Regions from separate parts of the Lentibacillus salinarum genome, predicted to be linked through region 2. Evidence: riboswitches for the same ligand, from Rfam matches in the RefSeq annotation. Region 2 holds a riboswitch; the other holds the start of a gene.
The links. Region 2 has a riboswitch for glycine ahead of gcvT (glycine cleavage system aminomethyltransferase GcvT). Riboswitches for the same ligand answer to the same signal wherever they lie in the genome.
Positions count from the first base shown of each region.

Region 1 (9,050 bases), 230 kb from region 2:
GTTGAACATCTTGCTCGATAATTGGACCCTCATCAAGATCATCGGTTACATAATGAGCGGTTGCGCCAATTAATTTTACTCCGCGATTAAAAGCTCTAGCATATGGATTAGCTCCTATAAAGGCTGGTAAGAACGAATGATGAATATTAATAATTTGATTCGAAAATTTGGATACAAAATCAGGTGAAAGAATTTGCATATACCTTGCCAGGGCGATAAAGTCAACTTTTCCTTTTAACAGTTCCAACTGTTTTTCTTCAGCTTCTGCTTTCGTATGACTGGACAAGGGAATATGATAATAAGGAATACCATGTCCTTCAACTTCTTCTTTTAAGTCGGGGTGGTTACTAATTACCATGGGAATATCCACTGGAATTTCACCAGATTTCCATCGCCAAATCAGCTCCTTCAAACAATGACCTTCCTTTGAAACAAAAATGGCCATTCGTTTCTTTTTTTTCTTGCTGGTCAGTTGCCAATCCATAGAATAATCTCGAGCCATTGTATGCAAATTATCTTCAAGTTTTCCATAAGAAGAGTCAAAATCTTTTAGATCAAATTCAATCCGCATAAAAAACATTCCTGCATGTGGATCTGTTGTATGCTGATCAAATTGGATAATATTAGCATTATGTTCTACTAAAAAATTAGATACTGTCGATATAATGCCAGGCTTTTCTGGGCAAGAAATTAATAATTCTGCGTGATTTATATTTTCTTTTTCTTGTTGCACTGCTTTTCCCTCCATCCTTTACATTTAAACATTTTAAAATAAAATTTAAAGCTACTTTTTGAATTTTATACTTAATCGTATATCATTAAATTTAAGTTCAATGGTGTCATGTTTAAATTTAACTAAACATTCTGAAATTATGCATGAATCTCATTACCGTCTACCGCTAAGGCTGCTTCCCCAATTGCTTCAGCTAAAGTTGGGTGCGGATGAATTGTACCCGCAATATCCATGGATGTTGAATTCAATACTAACGCTAAACCAGCTTCAGTAATCATGTCAGTGACATTTGGCCCAACCATGTGTACTCCTAATAGTTTTTTTGACTTTTCTTCAACAACGAATTTAACAAAACCATTTGAATCTCCGAATACCAGCGCTTTTCCAACTGCACGAAATGCAAATTTGCCTAGTTTTACTTGGTAACCTTTAGATTTTGCTTCCTCTTCTGTTAAACCTACACTTGCCACCTCAGGACTACTATAAACACATTTTGAGACACGAGTTGGGTCAAGTGGAGACGGATTTTTACCTGCCATATGTTCAATGGCAATGATTCCTTCGTGAGAGGCGACATGAGCAAGCTGTAAGCCACCAATAACATCACCAATAGCATAAATAGTTGAATCATTTGTTTGGTAATATTCATTAGTTTGAATTGTATTTCGGTTCACATTAATAGTCGTTTGATCAAGACCAATGTCCGCTATATTCGGGTGACGACCCACAGAGACTAATAGTTTGTCTGCGGAAAATGATTTTTCCTTCCCCTTATGTTCCGTTTTAATGGAAACACCATTATCCCTTTCCAATGTTTCTGGAAGAACTTTAGCCCCTGTTACGATTTTCACCCCTTTTTTCTTCATTAAACGTTGAACTTCTCTTGAAATATCCTTATCTTCCGTCGGTAAAATGCGTTCTGCATATTCTAGTAGAGTAACCTTTAATCCAAAATCGACAAGCATCGATGCCCATTCTATTCCGATCACACCACCACCAACAATCATAATAGACTCAGGCAATTGGTCCATTTGTAATGCCTCATCTGATGTCATTACATGGGTTCCATCCACTTCAAGGCCAGGAAGCGTACTTGGACGGGATCCTGTAGCAATTAGAATATGACAGGCATGTAGCGTAATGGTCTCTTCTTCGTTCTTCATAGTCACCAAGACATTGCTTGAATCAGATATTTTTCCTTTCCCTTCATAAACATCAATTTTTCCTTTTTTCATTAGATGTTGAACGCCTTTATATAATTGATTTGTAATACCCTCTTTTCTCTCCTGTACTTTAGAAAAGTCAAGTTCTACTTTAGGCGCAACAACACCAAACGCCATTCCATTTTTTGTATTGGTATATACCTCTGCACTCCTTAATAATGCCTTACTGGGAATACAGCCTGCATGGAGGCAGGTTCCTCCCAATTTTTCTTTTTCAACAACGGCAGCTTTTAATCCTAATTGAGATGCACGTATGGCGGCAACATAACCACCTGTTCCGCCACCGATAATGGCAACATCGTATTCCTTTGTCATTTTAAATCACTCCTCTTGTCTTACATAAACAAGCCATTAATAGTTGGCAAACTACCCAATCCTTTTTTATCCAAAAAGGGAATTTAACTGTTAAAATTTGATGTATTCCCATTTCTCCTATCTAATTTTCCATTGCTAATGAGCAAAATTTTTAACATTTCTAAGCATAAAAGTGCACACAAAAAAGGACAGAAAAAGGTGATATTCCCTTCCCTGTCCTTTCACCTGAGAGTTTAGCTCTATTATTGATAGACCTTCCCCTTTGGTGGCGTTCAAAAACGCACTCTCCAGAGACGCGTCCTATTGTGGTTCTTCTACCTGAGAGATTGGTTCCAAGGGTCTTTTTGGAACTTGCTCCTTCGGTGGCTTTTAACCAGCACTCTCCCACAATTGTCATCCGCTTTTTCTTTATAGTATTCTAAATATTGATTATTGTCAATTTAAAATTTTAAGCCTTTATAAGTGAAGGTACACGTTTTACTAATCGTTCAATCGATTTATTCGACTCGTGAAGAACAACATCTTTATCGACTGTTTTTACATTTCCATTTTCCATAACCACTTTACCATTAATTATTGTTGCATCTACATCAGCTCTTGTTGCTGAGTAGACAATTCTTGAAATCGGATCAACTTCGGCAGAAGGGAATGTATGGAACTTATTCAAATCCAAAATTGCAATATCTGCCTTTTTTCCAACTTCAATACTTCCGATTTGATCTTCAAGACCAACTGCTTCAGCTCCTCCTATGGTAGCCATTTTGAAAACGGTCTTTGCATTCATCATGGTAGGTCCATGAAGTGGTTTTTGAATAATGCTTGACAAACGCATCTCGTTAAACATATCAAGATTATTATTACACGGAGCACCATCTGCTCCAAGGCTAAGATGTGCGTCAAGTTCTAACATGTCAGGCATCTCAGCAATACCCGAAGCTAATTTCAAGTTAGAACCAGGGCAGTGACTCATTTTTATCCCACGTTCCTTAATAATACGTTTTTCTTCAGGATCAAGCCATACACAGTGAGCCAAAATAAGATTTTCATCAGCCAACCCAATATGGTCCAGATAAACAACATTCCGCATACCTCTTTGCTGTTCAACAATTTCAATTTCTCCTTTGTTTTCAGAGGCATGTGAGTGAATCTTAACGTTATATTGTTTAGATAAATCGCGGACTTCTGTTAATAGCTCTTCTGTACATGAAACGACAAAGCGTGGACAAAATGCATACTGAAGTCTTCCATTATCATAATTATTCCATTTTTCCAGGAGGTCAACACTTTGCTGGATAGACTTTGTTGTATCCTCTAAAAGGGGTTCAGGTAAATCATCCCCCAAATCCATCATAACTTTTCCACCAAGGACACGTATACCACTTTCAGCCATTGCCTGAAAAGCTTCGTTTGTATGATTAACCGTTTCCATATCAACAATTGTTGTCGTTCCGCTTTGAATTAATTCACCCAGCCCCAGCATAGCCGAATAGTAACTTGACTCCGCATCATGTGAAGCTTCAAGTGGCCATATTTTTTTCTGCAACCAATCCATTAATTCCAAATCATCTGCTTGTCCACGAAACAATGCCTGACAAAGATGGATATGTGTTTGGATAAAACCAGGGATAACGGTTTTATGTCTCGCATCTATAACCTTATCTGCTTCATTTCCAAGGTCACCGCCAACCTTAATAATTATATCGTCTTCAATATACAAATCTCCATAAATAATTTCTTCCTGTGGGTTCATTGTAATGATTTGTGCGTTTTTGATTAAGATACTTGACATGATATCACTCCTTTAAAATCAAAACCCCGGGAGCTGAAGTCTATACTATTGTAAAATTGGGAACTTTAAGTGTATACTTCAACCTTTATCTCTATGAACAATAATCGATTACTAGTTTCTTATAAAAGTCGATAGAACGTAAATATGCATTTATATGTACATATTCATTTGGTTGATGTGCAAGTTTTTCATCACCTGGTCCATAAATTAGCGTAGGTATTTTACTTTTTGGGTTTAAAACTGCACCATCTGTATAATATGATACACCATGTATAGAATCATGGTTCGAAATATCTAATGCTGTTTTAATTATTTTACTCGATCTATCTGTTAGGATAGATGGGCGGTCTAATAAAATATTCATATTATATTCCGGGGCATCATTACTAGAAAATATCTCATTCAATTTTTCTTTTAATTCACTATATAATTGATCATGTGATTGAGGCGGTACAGATCTAATGTCTATATTTATACTACAGTGATCTGGTATGACATTTGTTTGTACACCTCCATTTATTTTTGTCATTGCGGCACTGCTCTCTCCCAAAGGAGTCGCGGATATTTTCCATTTTGATTTAAGAGATTCAATTATTTCCATAACTTTCTGTATCCATTCAACTGCATTAATTCCTCTGTCTGGCATTGCTCCATGGGCTGTTTTACCGACTATATTAATTTCTACCCAAAAAGCTCCTTTATGTCCAACGACCACTTTTTCATCGGTAGGTTCCCCAATAACGAGTGCTTCAACACCATCCAAATTTTGCTCCTGTAAATATTGACGAGCCCCACAACTGTCCACTTCTTCTCCCGCAGTCGCTAAGAAAACAACATCCTTAGCTAGTGGCTTGCCTTCTTTAATTAATGATTCAACGGCAAGAAACATGGCGGATAGACCACTTTTCATGTCGGATGCTCCCCGGCCATAAAGCTTATCACCATCAATTTCACCTGAAAACGGTGAGTATTTCCAAGACTGTTTGCCAGGGAGGACTGTGTCCATATGACCGCAAAGGATTAGCTTTCCAGACCCCCGACCTTTTAATTGAATTTCAAAATTGTTTCGGTTTGGCTGTACTTCTGATATTTTATAAGGAATACCAGTAGATTCACATCTTTCTGCCATTAGTTTAGCAACATCGTATTCATTCCCCGGCGGATTGGAGCTGTTAACTTGGATCATTTCCTGCAAAAAGCGAACAGCTTCCATTTATTTCGCCTCCACAATCTGCATTTTCAATGACGTCACGTTCCATCCATTAACAGGGGCCATATCTTGGGAACAGGTTGAACATGCAATAACAACTTCTTCCAAAGCCTTTAATCGAATGTAATCACCTGGTTTAGACAAAGGCTCTTTGATCTCGTAATCGAGTTCCTCATTTAAAGCATTATTCATAAACAAGTTAATAGGATCTGGCACTGGTTCATTTCCCAATCCATACTCTTTCAAAGCATTATTTAAATTATCATGACAGTTTGGGTGATCTTCCTTTCCAAAGTCCACCTTATAACGGTAATAGTCACACGCAGGGAAAAAGAAGTCATGTTTTCCTACCGTATCTTCTGCGAACGTCATCAATGAACGCCGTTTATTGCTATATAGTGGATCGCCTATTTTCAACCGAATACTACTTAGGGAAGCCCTCATATGGACAGGAGAAACAAACTCTTTAGGATCATGTCTGTTAAAGCAAACAAAATCACCGACTTGTTTACCATCAACATCAATAATGATTAACTCTTCACCTGGTTTAAGCAAAGCACTTCTACCTTCATATGGCGGTATTATTATCTCTTCTTTGATTTTTTCTTGTGCTGAATATACCATATTATCCACCTCTTATCATTAAAGTATCCAAGTCCTTATTATTCATTAAATACTGCAACCGCTCTTACCGGTGAACCTGTTCCTTTACGAATTTTCAATGGAAGTCCAAAATACAAAAATCTTTTTCCTGAAACCTCATTTAAATTTGCCAGATTCTCCGTATTTGTTAATCCGTATTCCTGACATACAAGATGACCAGAAAATTTGGTATCCTTTGGGTTATCAATGGCTGGTGTGTCGATACCGATATTTACGACACCTTTTTCTGCTAACCATTTAGCACCATCGTAATTAAGCCCTGCATGTCGATGTAACCATTCTTCGGTACCATATGAACGATTGTAATGACCTGTATAGAGCAGGACAATGTCACCTCGTTCCAGTACCTGCTGGGATTTTTGCAACGCCTGTTCCAAATCATTCGGCGTAATATATCCATCGGGTGACATATGAGAAACATCAAGACAGATTGCGGGGCCGTAAAAATAGTCCAGCGGCATTTCATCAATTGTCTGTCCATTGGGATCATATTCAAATACGGCATCTGAATGTGTGGGACCATGTTCACTAATTATCAGATTGTTTGTACAGAAAGGGAATCCCATCTGTTCTATCGATTCTTCATGTGTCATGTTACGAAAAATCATAGTTTTTTGATGGGGCGGGAATACCGGCATTCCCTGATATATCTCTTGTGAAAGATCTATAAGTTTAACTCCCATTACAGTCTCCCTCCTTGTTCTACTACCGGTGATAGAACTTCAAATTTGTCAACATTGATTAATCCCATATCAGTGATTTTCCATTCTGGACTTGTTACAAGTGACCAGAAAGAAAGATGCATAAATGGTACATTTATACCGCAGCCCAATTCATCTTGTGCCAATCTTGTCAGTTCTGCAATTTTTTCACTTAATTCAATTCCGCTAAGCTCATCACTGATTAAACCACCGACCCTTAACGGTAGTTCGCCAACAACTTTGCCATCTTTAATCATTGCAATACCGCCATCCATTGCAATAACTCTATTGACAGCAGTTACCATGTCTTCATAATTCGTTCCTGTAACAATAATATTGTGCGTGTCATGTGCAACACTTTCTGCAATTGAACCACCTTGTAGCTTAAATCCATTTAAGAATGCCTTTCCAATATTGTTCGTTCGCCCATGTCTTTCAACAACAATTAATGGCAGAACATCTTGTTGTAAACATGGTTCAACAACTCCATTGGTTACATTCATATTGAATTCTTTGGCACCAGTTAAGTTTTGATCTTGAATTGCAACGATTGAACGGACTTGAGCGCGGCTTCCACTAGCCTTAATATGAAGGTCTTCAACTTTTACTGGATCTCTTTTAACAGATTTTTTGACACTTTCAGGATACGTATATGTACCCAGGTCAATTGTTAATTCACCTTTTTCGGCAGCGTTTGTTCCGTTAAGATATACTTTATCAATTGTCATTTCATTCAAATCATCTATTACAGCAATATTTGCTCGCTTTCCAGGCGCCAGCAATCCAACATCTTTAAAGCCAAAATGTGTTGCAGGATTAATGGTTGCCATTTGAATAGCCTCTACTGGGTCTATTCCTTGAGCAATTGTACGTCTAACAAGATCATTCATGTGACCATCTTTTAGCAGATCCTCTGGCACCATATCATCAGAAACAAGGATAGCACGTCTTGAGTCCATGCCTTCTTCAGTTACAGCCCGAATACATTCAGCCATATTTCTCTGTGAAGATCCTTCACGCATGAACACACTAACGCCATATCTGAGTTTTTCCATCATTTCCTCTTTTGTAGTTGTTTCATGACAAGAAACATGTGCACCACCACTAATGATATGTGCAGCCAATTCATTTCCGAATAAAGCAGGTGCATTTCCTTCTACCGATCTTCCAATACTATTTGCGTATGAAACAGATGCCACAAGATCATCAATCAATTCAGGTGCATTTTCATAAACTGGACCAATATTACTAAAACTTTGTATTTCTCCAATTCCTTGAACAGTTGGATCATTCAATAGCTCTTTCATATGTTTAGAATTCACATCATAACCAGCCGTTTCAAGGCCTGGAGCGTCGGGGACAGCAGCAGGTACTGTGAAATAAATTTGGTTTGGCAATGTTTTTGCCTCTTTAATCATTTCTTGCATACCGTGCACGCCCAAGACATTCCCAATTTCATGAGGATCGTTAACGATAGTAGTTGTTCCAGTAGGTATTGATAAACGAGAAAATTCTGTACAAGTCAACATAGCACTTTCAAAATGCATATGTGAATCGATAAATCCAGGTGAGATAAACTTACCTTTTACATTCTCTACATCCGTTTTATTTCCAATTAGTTTACTGGCGTCACCCACCATTAGAATGTATTCACCTTTTATTGCAACATCTGCTTCATAAATTTCTCTTGTTATCGTATTAATAATATAGCCGCCTTGAAGAACAAGATCGGCATACTGATTAGTATCCAATAACACATCTATAAGCTTTCGATACTGAATCGCTTCTTTAATATTTTCAGCCTGCATTATTAACGTCACCCTTTCAAATCATCGCATTCTAAACTGTCAATTATACCTACAATTGCAGCATCTATTGGGGAACCCTCGCTTACAGCACGGGATGCTATACTCCCTTTGACAAAAAAGACTCGTTCACCAACTCCAGCACCAACAGTATCGACTGTAATGATTGGTTGAGAGTTAAGGGGGCTTCCGTCTAAATCGATCGCCTGTGTGATTAACAACTTAGTACCTACTAACTTATCGTCCTTTCTTGTTGCCGTAACTCTTCCAACCACAATACCCATTTCCATGCGATGTTCCCCCTATTTCTAGTTGATCTTAATTTGATATTTCATAGCAATATCGCGTGCCAATGGTGTGATGATTACCCTTTGCTCTAAATCAATAGATTTTTGTCCAGCTTCAACATATTTTTGCACCATATCTGCTGTTACAACTTGTTTATTTTCATTTTGGGAAGTAGTTATGAAATGACGCAATACATCATCATCATTTTCTATTAATTGAATTCCAAACCCTTTAATTTGCTGTAATTGTTTTTTCATTTCATGCTTTAAAAAAGCTGTACCATGATTTAGACTGGATTGCTGCCATATTGAATGATAAGGGTC
Region 1 is NZ_JBHTNH010000002.1:240,950-249,999, reverse strand. It holds gene purU (formyltetrahydrofolate deformylase) at 1-748, opposite strand, end outside; gene lpdA (dihydrolipoyl dehydrogenase) at 871-2,271, opposite strand; glycine riboswitch at 2,476-2,567, opposite strand; glycine riboswitch at 2,568-2,668, opposite strand; gene ACFQ4A_RS01975 (5'-deoxyadenosine deaminase) at 2,720-4,060, opposite strand; gene ACFQ4A_RS01970 (M20 family metallopeptidase) at 4,152-5,273, opposite strand; gene ACFQ4A_RS01965 (DUF1989 domain-containing protein) at 5,274-5,894, opposite strand; gene ACFQ4A_RS01960 (cyclase family protein) at 5,933-6,616, opposite strand; gene ACFQ4A_RS01955 (adenine deaminase) at 6,616-8,442, opposite strand; gene ACFQ4A_RS01950 (EutN/CcmL family microcompartment protein) at 8,451-8,729, opposite strand; gene ACFQ4A_RS01945 (hypothetical protein) at 8,748-9,050, opposite strand, start outside.
Region 1: another riboswitch for glycine. It lies ahead of lpdA (dihydrolipoyl dehydrogenase); the one in region 2 lies ahead of gcvT (glycine cleavage system aminomethyltransferase GcvT).

Region 2 (9,050 bases):
ACCGTGACGACATCAAGTCCGGCCACTGACACAGATGCCGGGTTCGTGCCGTGGGCTGAATCCGGAACAATCACTTTCGACCGGTTAAGATCACCATTTGTTTCATGGAATGCTCTGATCATCATGAGCCCAGTCCATTCACCCTGTGCACCGGCGGCCGATTGTAGTGAAAAATCATGCATCCCTGTGATTTCGGCCAGCGATGTTTGCAGGTCATACATCATCTCCATAGCCCCTTGTACCGTTTCCGGATCCTGATGTGGATGAATATAACTGAAACCCTCAAGCCGTGCCGCATCTTCATTGATTTTCGGATTATATTTCATGGTGCAGGAACCGAGCGGGTAAAAACCGGAATCGACACCATAATTACGTCGTGATAACGCCGTATAATGCCGCATGAGCTCCAGTTCGCTCACTTCGGGCAAATTGGGTGCTTCCTTGCGGATATAAGAATCAGCAAACGCGCTGTCCAAATCCATTTCCGGAACGTCCAATTCCGGTAGGCTGTAGCTTGTTCTGCCTTCTTTACCGCGTTCAAAAATTAACGGAAAATCTGTTTTAGCCATGTATATCCCCCATTTCATTCACGAACGTATCAATCTCTTCTTTGGTACGGTTCTCGGTGACAGCCACCAGCATATGCTGCTTTAGTTCCGGATAAGCCTGGCCCAGATCATAGCCGCCGATAATACCGCTCTCTAGCAGCCTTTTGTTGATGGCTGACACATCAGCCGGCACTTTGATAACCAGTTCATTAAAAAACGGACCCGAAAACGTGACAGACATACCGGCCGCACTCAGCTGTTGTTTTGCATAACGGGCTTTTTGCATATTCAATTCAGCCATTTTCCGGAGGCCATGTTTGCCGATTGAACTCATCGCCACCGAACTGGCTAGGGCATTCAATGCCTGGTTGGAACAGATATTTGATGTGGCTTTGTCTCGCCGTATATGCTGCTCTCTTGCCTGCAATGTTAGCACGAAACCGCGCTCACCATCTTCATCAGTCGTTTGCCCGACCAGACGCCCCGGTACTTTACGCTTCAATTTATCCGTGGTGGCGAAATAACCGCAATGCGGCCCGCCGAATTGTGGCTGGATGCCAAACACCTGCGTATCGCCGACAACGATATCGGCACCAAAATCTCCAGGTGGTGTCAGATAACCGAGCGACAGCGGATTGCTGGAAACGATGAACATCGTCTTTTTCTGCTGGCGAATGATACGATTCACGTCATCGAGTGGTTCAATCTGCCCGAAAAAATTGGGATACTGAATAGCAACGCCTGCTGTCTGTTCATCGATTTCATGATTTAATTGCTCCAGATCGGTGATGCCGTCGTTATGGTCAATTTCAACAATATCAAGATTTTGTCCCTTGGCATAGGTGTGTATGACTGCCCGGGATTCCGGATGGACCGTTTTGGATACCAGGATTTTTTTTCTTTTGGTCTGCCCGGCGGAAAGTGTTACGGCTTCTGCCAGCGCTGTTCCCCCGTCATACATGGACGAGTTGGCCACCTCCATACCGGTCAGTTCACAAATCATTGTCTGAAACTCGAAAATCGCCTGCAATTCACCCTGGGAAATTTCCGGCTGGTATGGTGTATAAGCTGTATAAAATTCCGAACGGGAAATAACATGATCAACGACGGACGGGATAAAGTGATCATAAACCCCGGCACCCAGAAATGAACTGTATTCCTTTAAATTAACATTTCTTGCAGCCATTCGTGTCAGATCTTTCATTAATGCTGTTTCGTCAGCTGGTTTTTTTAAGTTTAATTCCCCTTTAAACCGGACGTCATTCGGAATATCGGAAAACAGCTCTTCACTGGAAGCAACACCGATCGTATCCAACATTTCTTGTTTATCAGCGTCAGTCATTGGCAAATAACGAAATTCCATATCAAATCATCCCCCTTATTGCTCCCGTTTATAAAATGGTGTTTTTACAATAGTTGCTTTTAATTTTCTTTTTCTTACCTGAATATCTAATGTTGTCCCCAACTCAGCATAGTCGGTTTTCACAAGTGCTAGTCCGATATTCTTGTTTAGTGTGGGGGACTGGGTACCGGTCGTCACAAAACCAATTTCTTCATCACCAGCCAGCACGTGGTAGCCGGTACGCGGAATCCCTTTATCAACCATTTCAATTCCGACAAGCTTCCGTTCCGCCCCATCTTCCTTTTGCTGTTTCAGAACTTCTTTTCCAATAAAATTCGCTTCTTTATTAATTTTGACGGCAAATGGCATACCCGCTTCAACCGGTGTAATCGTTTCGGAAAGTTCCTGACCGTATAAAGGCAAGTTTGCTTCAAATCTTAATGTGTCCCTTGCCCCAAGGCCAATCGGCTCCACGCCATCCTCCTTGCCTGTCTCCAGAATCCGATTCCAAAGGGCTCTCCCTTCAGCAGCATCCAAGTATATTTCAAACCCATCTTCTCCCGTATAACCTGTTCGTGAAACAATGGCACCTGATTCAACCGATGAAAAATAAACCGGATTTTCGAACCGGAAAGGCTTGATGGTACTCAAGTCAGTGTCAGTTAGCCGCTGTAAAATCGCCTCTGCTTTCGGCCCCTGTAATGCCAGCTGTGCATAGTCAGATGAAACATTATCAATGGTGACACCAGCATCATTATGGGACGTGAGCCACTTGAAATCTTTGTCGGTATTTGCTGCATTGACAACCAGCAAATAATGATCCTTTTCTAACATATACACGATAAAGTCATCTACCGTACCACCGTTCTCATTGCACATAAACGTGTATTGGGCGCGTTTCGGGGTTAATTTGGACACATCATTTGTTACCATTTTCTGTAAAAAGGCTTCGCTTCCCGGCCCTCTGACCAAAATCTCACCCATATGGGATACATCAAATAACCCTGCTTTCGTTCGTGTTGTTTCGTGTTCATGTTTAATGCCGGTATATTGAACCGGCAGTTCCCATCCGCCAAAATCGATGGCTTTCCCTCCCCACTTGTCATACTCAGGAAATAGAGGTGTCCGTTTTAACTCACTCATTCCATCCACTCCTTTTTTAAAGATTGACGCATTTTGCCCATAAAAAATAGAGATTCCCTAACATAAAGGGAATCTCTGTCCTTCAACCAGAAAGTTGCACATGCCTGTCATTATGTTCATGAACAAACATGCTTGCTTCGTGGGTGGTTTACCTATGTAAACGCTCTCCAGAGCTGCGTCCTACAAGAGTCTTTTTGCCTGAGAGATTCACACGACGTGTTTGCTCCTTCGGCGTTACTGCAACTATGTCACAGTAAGCTCTCCCCTTGTATTCATTCGCATTATGATATTAATAATTTTGGTTATACTATGTATGTGTCTGAAAAAAATATCGATATTACCTGCATTATACCATATGTACGGTCCTAAAAGTAGGGAAAATTATAATTTTATGAAAAAGGGGAACAATAATGGATCAAGTTGATATTCATCAAGATGACATATTTATTGACGGCTTTTCGAAAAGACTGGAAACAGAAGGTCCTTTTTCGTCGTGGGAGCTTTTCCAGATGAATTACCAGGCTGCGCTCACTGCTATGACGCCTTCATTTGAAGGGCTAAAAGCTTTGGACTATTTACCGCAAATGGATTTTCTTGACCACCAATTATCATGCACCACGCAAGTCATCGAGGAAATGAACGGCCGTGCTATTTTGGCGGATGAAGTTGGCCTTGGTAAAACGATAGAAGCCGGTTTGATTTTGAAAGAATATATGCTTCGAGGATTGGTCAAAAAGGCACTGATTATCGTTCCGGCTTCATTGGTCAATCAATGGGCTATGGAGCTGAACGAGAAGTTTTATATTCCTGCCGTCACATTCCGTAAAAGTTATCCGTGGGATCAATATGATGTGATCATCACGTCGATTGACACGGCGAAACGTTCACCCCATCGTGAGCAGATACTTCAGCAGGATTATGACTTTCTATTAGTCGATGAGGCCCATAAACTAAAAAACCATAAAACCAAAAACTTTGCATTTGTTAAAGCGTTGAAAAAAAAGTATTGTTTGCTGCTGACGGCAACACCCGTGCAAAACAGACTGGTAGAAATCTTCAATCTGGTATCTATCCTGAAGCCAGGGCATCTTGGTAATTATGAAACATTCTTAGAACAATACGGAAAGGATCGCAAAAACCTGGATCAGGATGGCTATTTAAAACAATTAATCCAAAAAGTGATGGTTCGCAATACACGGAAACATACGCCATTTGATAACATTAAACGCCACATCGAAACCGTTTGGACAGATTTTACAGATGAAGAACAACATGTTTATTCCCAATTGGAAAGCGCAACCGATACCCTCCCCTCGTTTGCGAAGATTACATTACTCCGGGAGCTATGCTCTTCCCGGGAAGCTTGCTACTTATCAATGCAAAAGATGATGACCGATGAAGAAAGGGAAACGATGATCAAACCAATAACAGAGGAAATAGAGCAGCTACCCCAACATGTGAAAGCTACTAAGGCAGTTGAGTTAATCAAACAAATCGGCGAAGAAAAAGTCATTATTTTTACCGAATATCGGGCGACCCAATTTTACTTGCAATGGTATTTAAAAGAAAACGGGATCACGTCCGTCCCCTACCGTGGCGGTTTTAAAAAAAGTAAAAAAGATTGGATGAGACAGCTGTTCGAGCACCATGCTCAGGTGCTGATTGCGACTGAAGCCGGCGGGGAAGGTATCAACCTACAGTTTTGCAACCATATGATTAATTATGATCTGCCATGGAACCCCATGCGGCTGGAACAGCGTATTGGCAGAATTCACCGGTATGGTCAGGAGCAGGACGTCCATATTTATAATTTGGCTATACGCGGTACATTAGAAGAACATATCATGACGCTCCTGTATAAGAAAATCAATTTATTTGAACAGGTTATCGGACATTTGGACAGCATTCTCGCTGAGCTGAATATCAACGACCTGGAATCGGAAATCCAAAGCATTTTTTCAGATTCCGCCACAACCGGCGAAGCGAAAATTAAATTGGATAACCTGTCCTCTGTTATTCAGATGACCCATAACCAACCGGCAGAGGATGAGCAGGCATATGGCTATTAATCATTTACACGATTTTTTACAATCTTACTTTACAGCCCATCATTGTACGATCGTTCATCAGGAGGAAGGGGCGCTGACGGTTCAGTTAACAGAAGATATGGACCGCGCCTTAATGAACCGCCCCTTTTACTGGCATTACATTAAAAAAATGGGCTACGCCGGGGACCCAAAACAACTAACCCTGATCACAGATCCCGACAAACGTGACGGAAAAAACGAATGGATCCATTACGGCAGTCCCCGTTTGCACCAAATTGTCAATCATCTGCATGAACATGAGAAATATACAAAGCTTTATGAGCGTATTGATACAAACCAAAAAACAGCACTGTACCCATGGCTGGTCACCAATATCAAAATTAGCTATCAGGGGAAACAAAAAAAGGATGAAATGGTGTCAATCGGGCTGCATCTTGTCAATGGCGCCATGAAAGTGAAAATGATGGCAATATTACAGGAAAAATCATTGCATAACGCCATTTCCGATTACTGTTTCACCATTTCACCGATGATCAAACTGCATAGCGGTTTTAAACGGATCGAAAACGTGCTGGAAAGTTATGTACAGGATCAGGATCATGACTGGGCAGAAGCATCACGAAAAAAGATGGCAGAAGAAATCGATTTGCTTCGCCATTTTTATAAAGGAGAAGGAAACGAGCAGGATATGAAGAAAGAAATCGATGACATCCAAAAGCGCTATTCGCCCCGCATTACCTTTGAAGTGATCAATGGTGGTATCTTTTATTTGCAGGATCATCAATAAAAAAACCAATTGACAGGGCCCAATTTTGCGATCCTGTCAATTGGTTTTCTTTCTTGCTACCTTAAAGGCAAAAGGCAGCACTCCAAACCACCTGTTAGAGTAGACCGGCGGCTTGACTTTATTTTTCACCCGTTGCTCTCTTTTTTCCCCGGCCGGCGTATCCAAATAGGATGTGATCTGCTGCGTCAAATATTTGACGTAATCATTAAAAGAGATATGCATCACCTGTCCATTCATAGTCCTATGTTTATATTTCCCGAACGCCTTTCAATTCATACCCTTATCACGATAAAAAAGCCATCATTTCCGTTACAATCGTTTCGGGTGTTTTTTGATCCGTCATGATCGTAAAATCAGCTAATGTGGTATAACAATTTCGCCTATGAATGTAGAGCTTATATTTGTCGGAATCGTACTGACCCCACAATGGCCTCGTTGGATCTTCTCCCAGACGACCGGTGATCTCATCAAATGACGTGTCCAAATGAATGATCATACCATTTTGTTTCATAAGGGTATGGTTTTCTTCCCGTTCTACAATCCCACCGCCGGTCGATACGACATAATTTTTATCCGGAATCCGGGTTAACATTTCCGTTTCATAAGCCCGGAATTGCGTTTCACCTTCTTTTTCGAAAATGGACGCAATATCACCGTATTGATCGACAACCATTTGATCTGTATCCAAATATGATATACCTGACTTACGGTGCAGTAATTCGCCAACCGTGCTTTTCCCGCTGCCCATAAAACCAATTAAATATACTGTTCTCATGTTATTCAACCTGCCTTAAAAATTTTTAAAAATAATTTGCAAAAAAAGAAGGAGTTTCAGGAAACATGTCGAATATAGCTATATAAAGGAGGTGAGAAATGTTTGGACACAGCTGCAAAACTATCGAAAAAATTGCTGCAGACTGCTGTGAACGCCAATGCTTCGGATATTCACTTCTACCCTTTCTCCGATCAAGTCACGATTTACTTCCGTGTATTTGGAAAAAGAATACGACACCGGACAATCTCAGCGAACCAATACCAATTATTACTCACGTACTATAAGTTTACATCAGGAATGGATATAGGTGAAGTCCGTAAACCACAAAATGGCACCACCATTCATGAGCAGTTCGACCACCATTACGCATTGCGTCTTTCCACGCTTCCGGTCGCCCAAACAGAAAGCCTGGCCATCCGGATCCTCCCGCAGGAAAGCAACCTGACCCTTGATAATCTTTTCCTATTTCCGAATCAATTGAACAAGCTGAAGAAATGGATCACCAACAAAAGCGGGATTATTCTGCTGACAGGGCCGACCGGCAGCGGAAAAACAACGACCTTGTATGCGCTTTTGCAAAAAATCCTGACCGAAAAATCATACCAGACGATCACATTGGAAGATCCGATTGAAAAGGAGATCAATGACATTTTGCAGGTGCAAGTCAATGAAAAAGCGGGAATGACATATCAGACAGGACTTAAAGCCGCTCTTAGGCACGATCCGGATATCATCATGATCGGGGAAATCAGAGACAGATTTACGGCACAGTTTGCATTTGATGCATCACTCACCGGACATCTCGTCTTAAGTACATTACATGCAAAAAATGCTGCCGGAACCGTCCAACGTCTCATTGAATTGGGCATGAAAGAAACAGATCTGAAGCAGTCATTAATAGCAGTCGCAGCATTGCAATTACTTCCGGTTCAAATCAATCAGCATGTAGCCAGACGGGGTGCCATCATGGAGCTCCTGGATGGGACTTTGCTCGAAGATACTATTATTAATGGAGGGGATATGCTATCAACAGATCATTTTCACACATTCGATCACTTACGAAAGAAGGCTTTTGCATATGGATTTATCGCTGAAGAAACGTTTTTGGCAACCGGGGAATAATGGCCCAAAAAAAGAGGTTCAGTTACGCTTTTTGCGTCGTCTGCTGCGATTACTGCACAACGGCTATCCCATTATTGAAGCCCTTCACATGCTGCAATGGGACCGGCAATTACAGGCAATTGCCTCCTCCGTTATGACGTCACTTAAATCCGGCAGCCCCTTTGATGAAGCATTGGAGCGAATAGCTTTCAATCAGGCCATAACGGATTACTTATATTTTGTCCGAAGCAACGGTGATCTTTCCACCAGTATTGAAAAATGTATGACCATGTTTGAACAGCGTATGCTTTATATGAAAAAATTCCGGGAAACAGCACGATACCCGGCCATACTGTTCATCGTGTTTGCGGTACTCTTATATTTTGTCAAACAGTCGGTTCTCCCTTCCTTTATCGACTTGTTTCAAAACAGCGCCGAAACAGCTTCCGGAGTTATGCTGACTATGGCACTGATCGACTTTGCCGGGCAATTATTCGGTGTGCTGATGCTCATCATCGCTGCTGGCTTCCTGGTATGGCGATTCAACCAGCGAAAAGTAAGCATTGATAAACGTATCCGGTTTTACAGTAAGCTCCCTGTTTACCGGGAATACAAAACCATGGAAGTCTCCTTTCTATTTGCCACCCACCTCAGCTCTTTATTGACAACAGGACTATCCTTAAAAGAAATTCTGGCGAATATGTCCGAACAGAAAAAACAGCCGATACTTGCTTATTACGCCTCGTTACTGACGGATGACTTATCCAAAGGCATCTATGTTACAAACTTACTGGGTAATTTACCATTAATCGACGACCAAGTTGCCGCCATTTTTCAAAAAAATGCAGACAAAGAGGCCCTGGAAAAAGACTTATCCGTTTATGCGGAATTTCAGACAGAAGAAATGCACCGCAAAATTATGAAAATCATCACCTATTTGCAACCGGTTTTCTTTACGGTGCTGGCCGGTCTGATCATTTTCATTTACATGGCACTTATGTGGCCGATGTTCCAATTAATCAATACAATCTGACAAAAGGAGTTGCAAGCTATGTTCAAAAACCAACGAGGCTTTACGTTAATTGAAACGAATATGGGCTATTACCCATTCTATAAAAATGAAAAACATTAGCTAAAATGGACCGCCTAACTAAATTATAGGCGGTCTTATTGCTTTTGTTAATTTTAGAGTTTACTCCAAAAGGCGAATTTTATTTATTTAATACACGCTTCATGGCATGAAGGGGGTGCAACTTATGAAATAGCATTAGAACTTATTAATAGTTTGGTGATTGTGTTGTTATGT
Region 2 is NZ_JBHTNH010000002.1:474,067-483,116, forward strand. It holds gene gcvPB (aminomethyl-transferring glycine dehydrogenase subunit GcvPB) at 1-569, opposite strand, end outside; gene gcvPA (aminomethyl-transferring glycine dehydrogenase subunit GcvPA) at 562-1,911, opposite strand; gene gcvT (glycine cleavage system aminomethyltransferase GcvT) at 1,927-3,033, opposite strand; glycine riboswitch at 3,210-3,309, opposite strand; gene ACFQ4A_RS03190 (DEAD/DEAH box helicase) at 3,444-5,102, shown strand; gene ACFQ4A_RS03195 (YqhG family protein) at 5,092-5,868, shown strand; gene ACFQ4A_RS03200 (YqzE family protein) at 5,905-6,090, opposite strand; gene ACFQ4A_RS03205 (shikimate kinase) at 6,152-6,643, opposite strand; gene comGA (competence type IV pilus ATPase ComGA) at 6,746-7,765, shown strand; gene comGB (competence type IV pilus assembly protein ComGB) at 7,722-8,777, shown strand.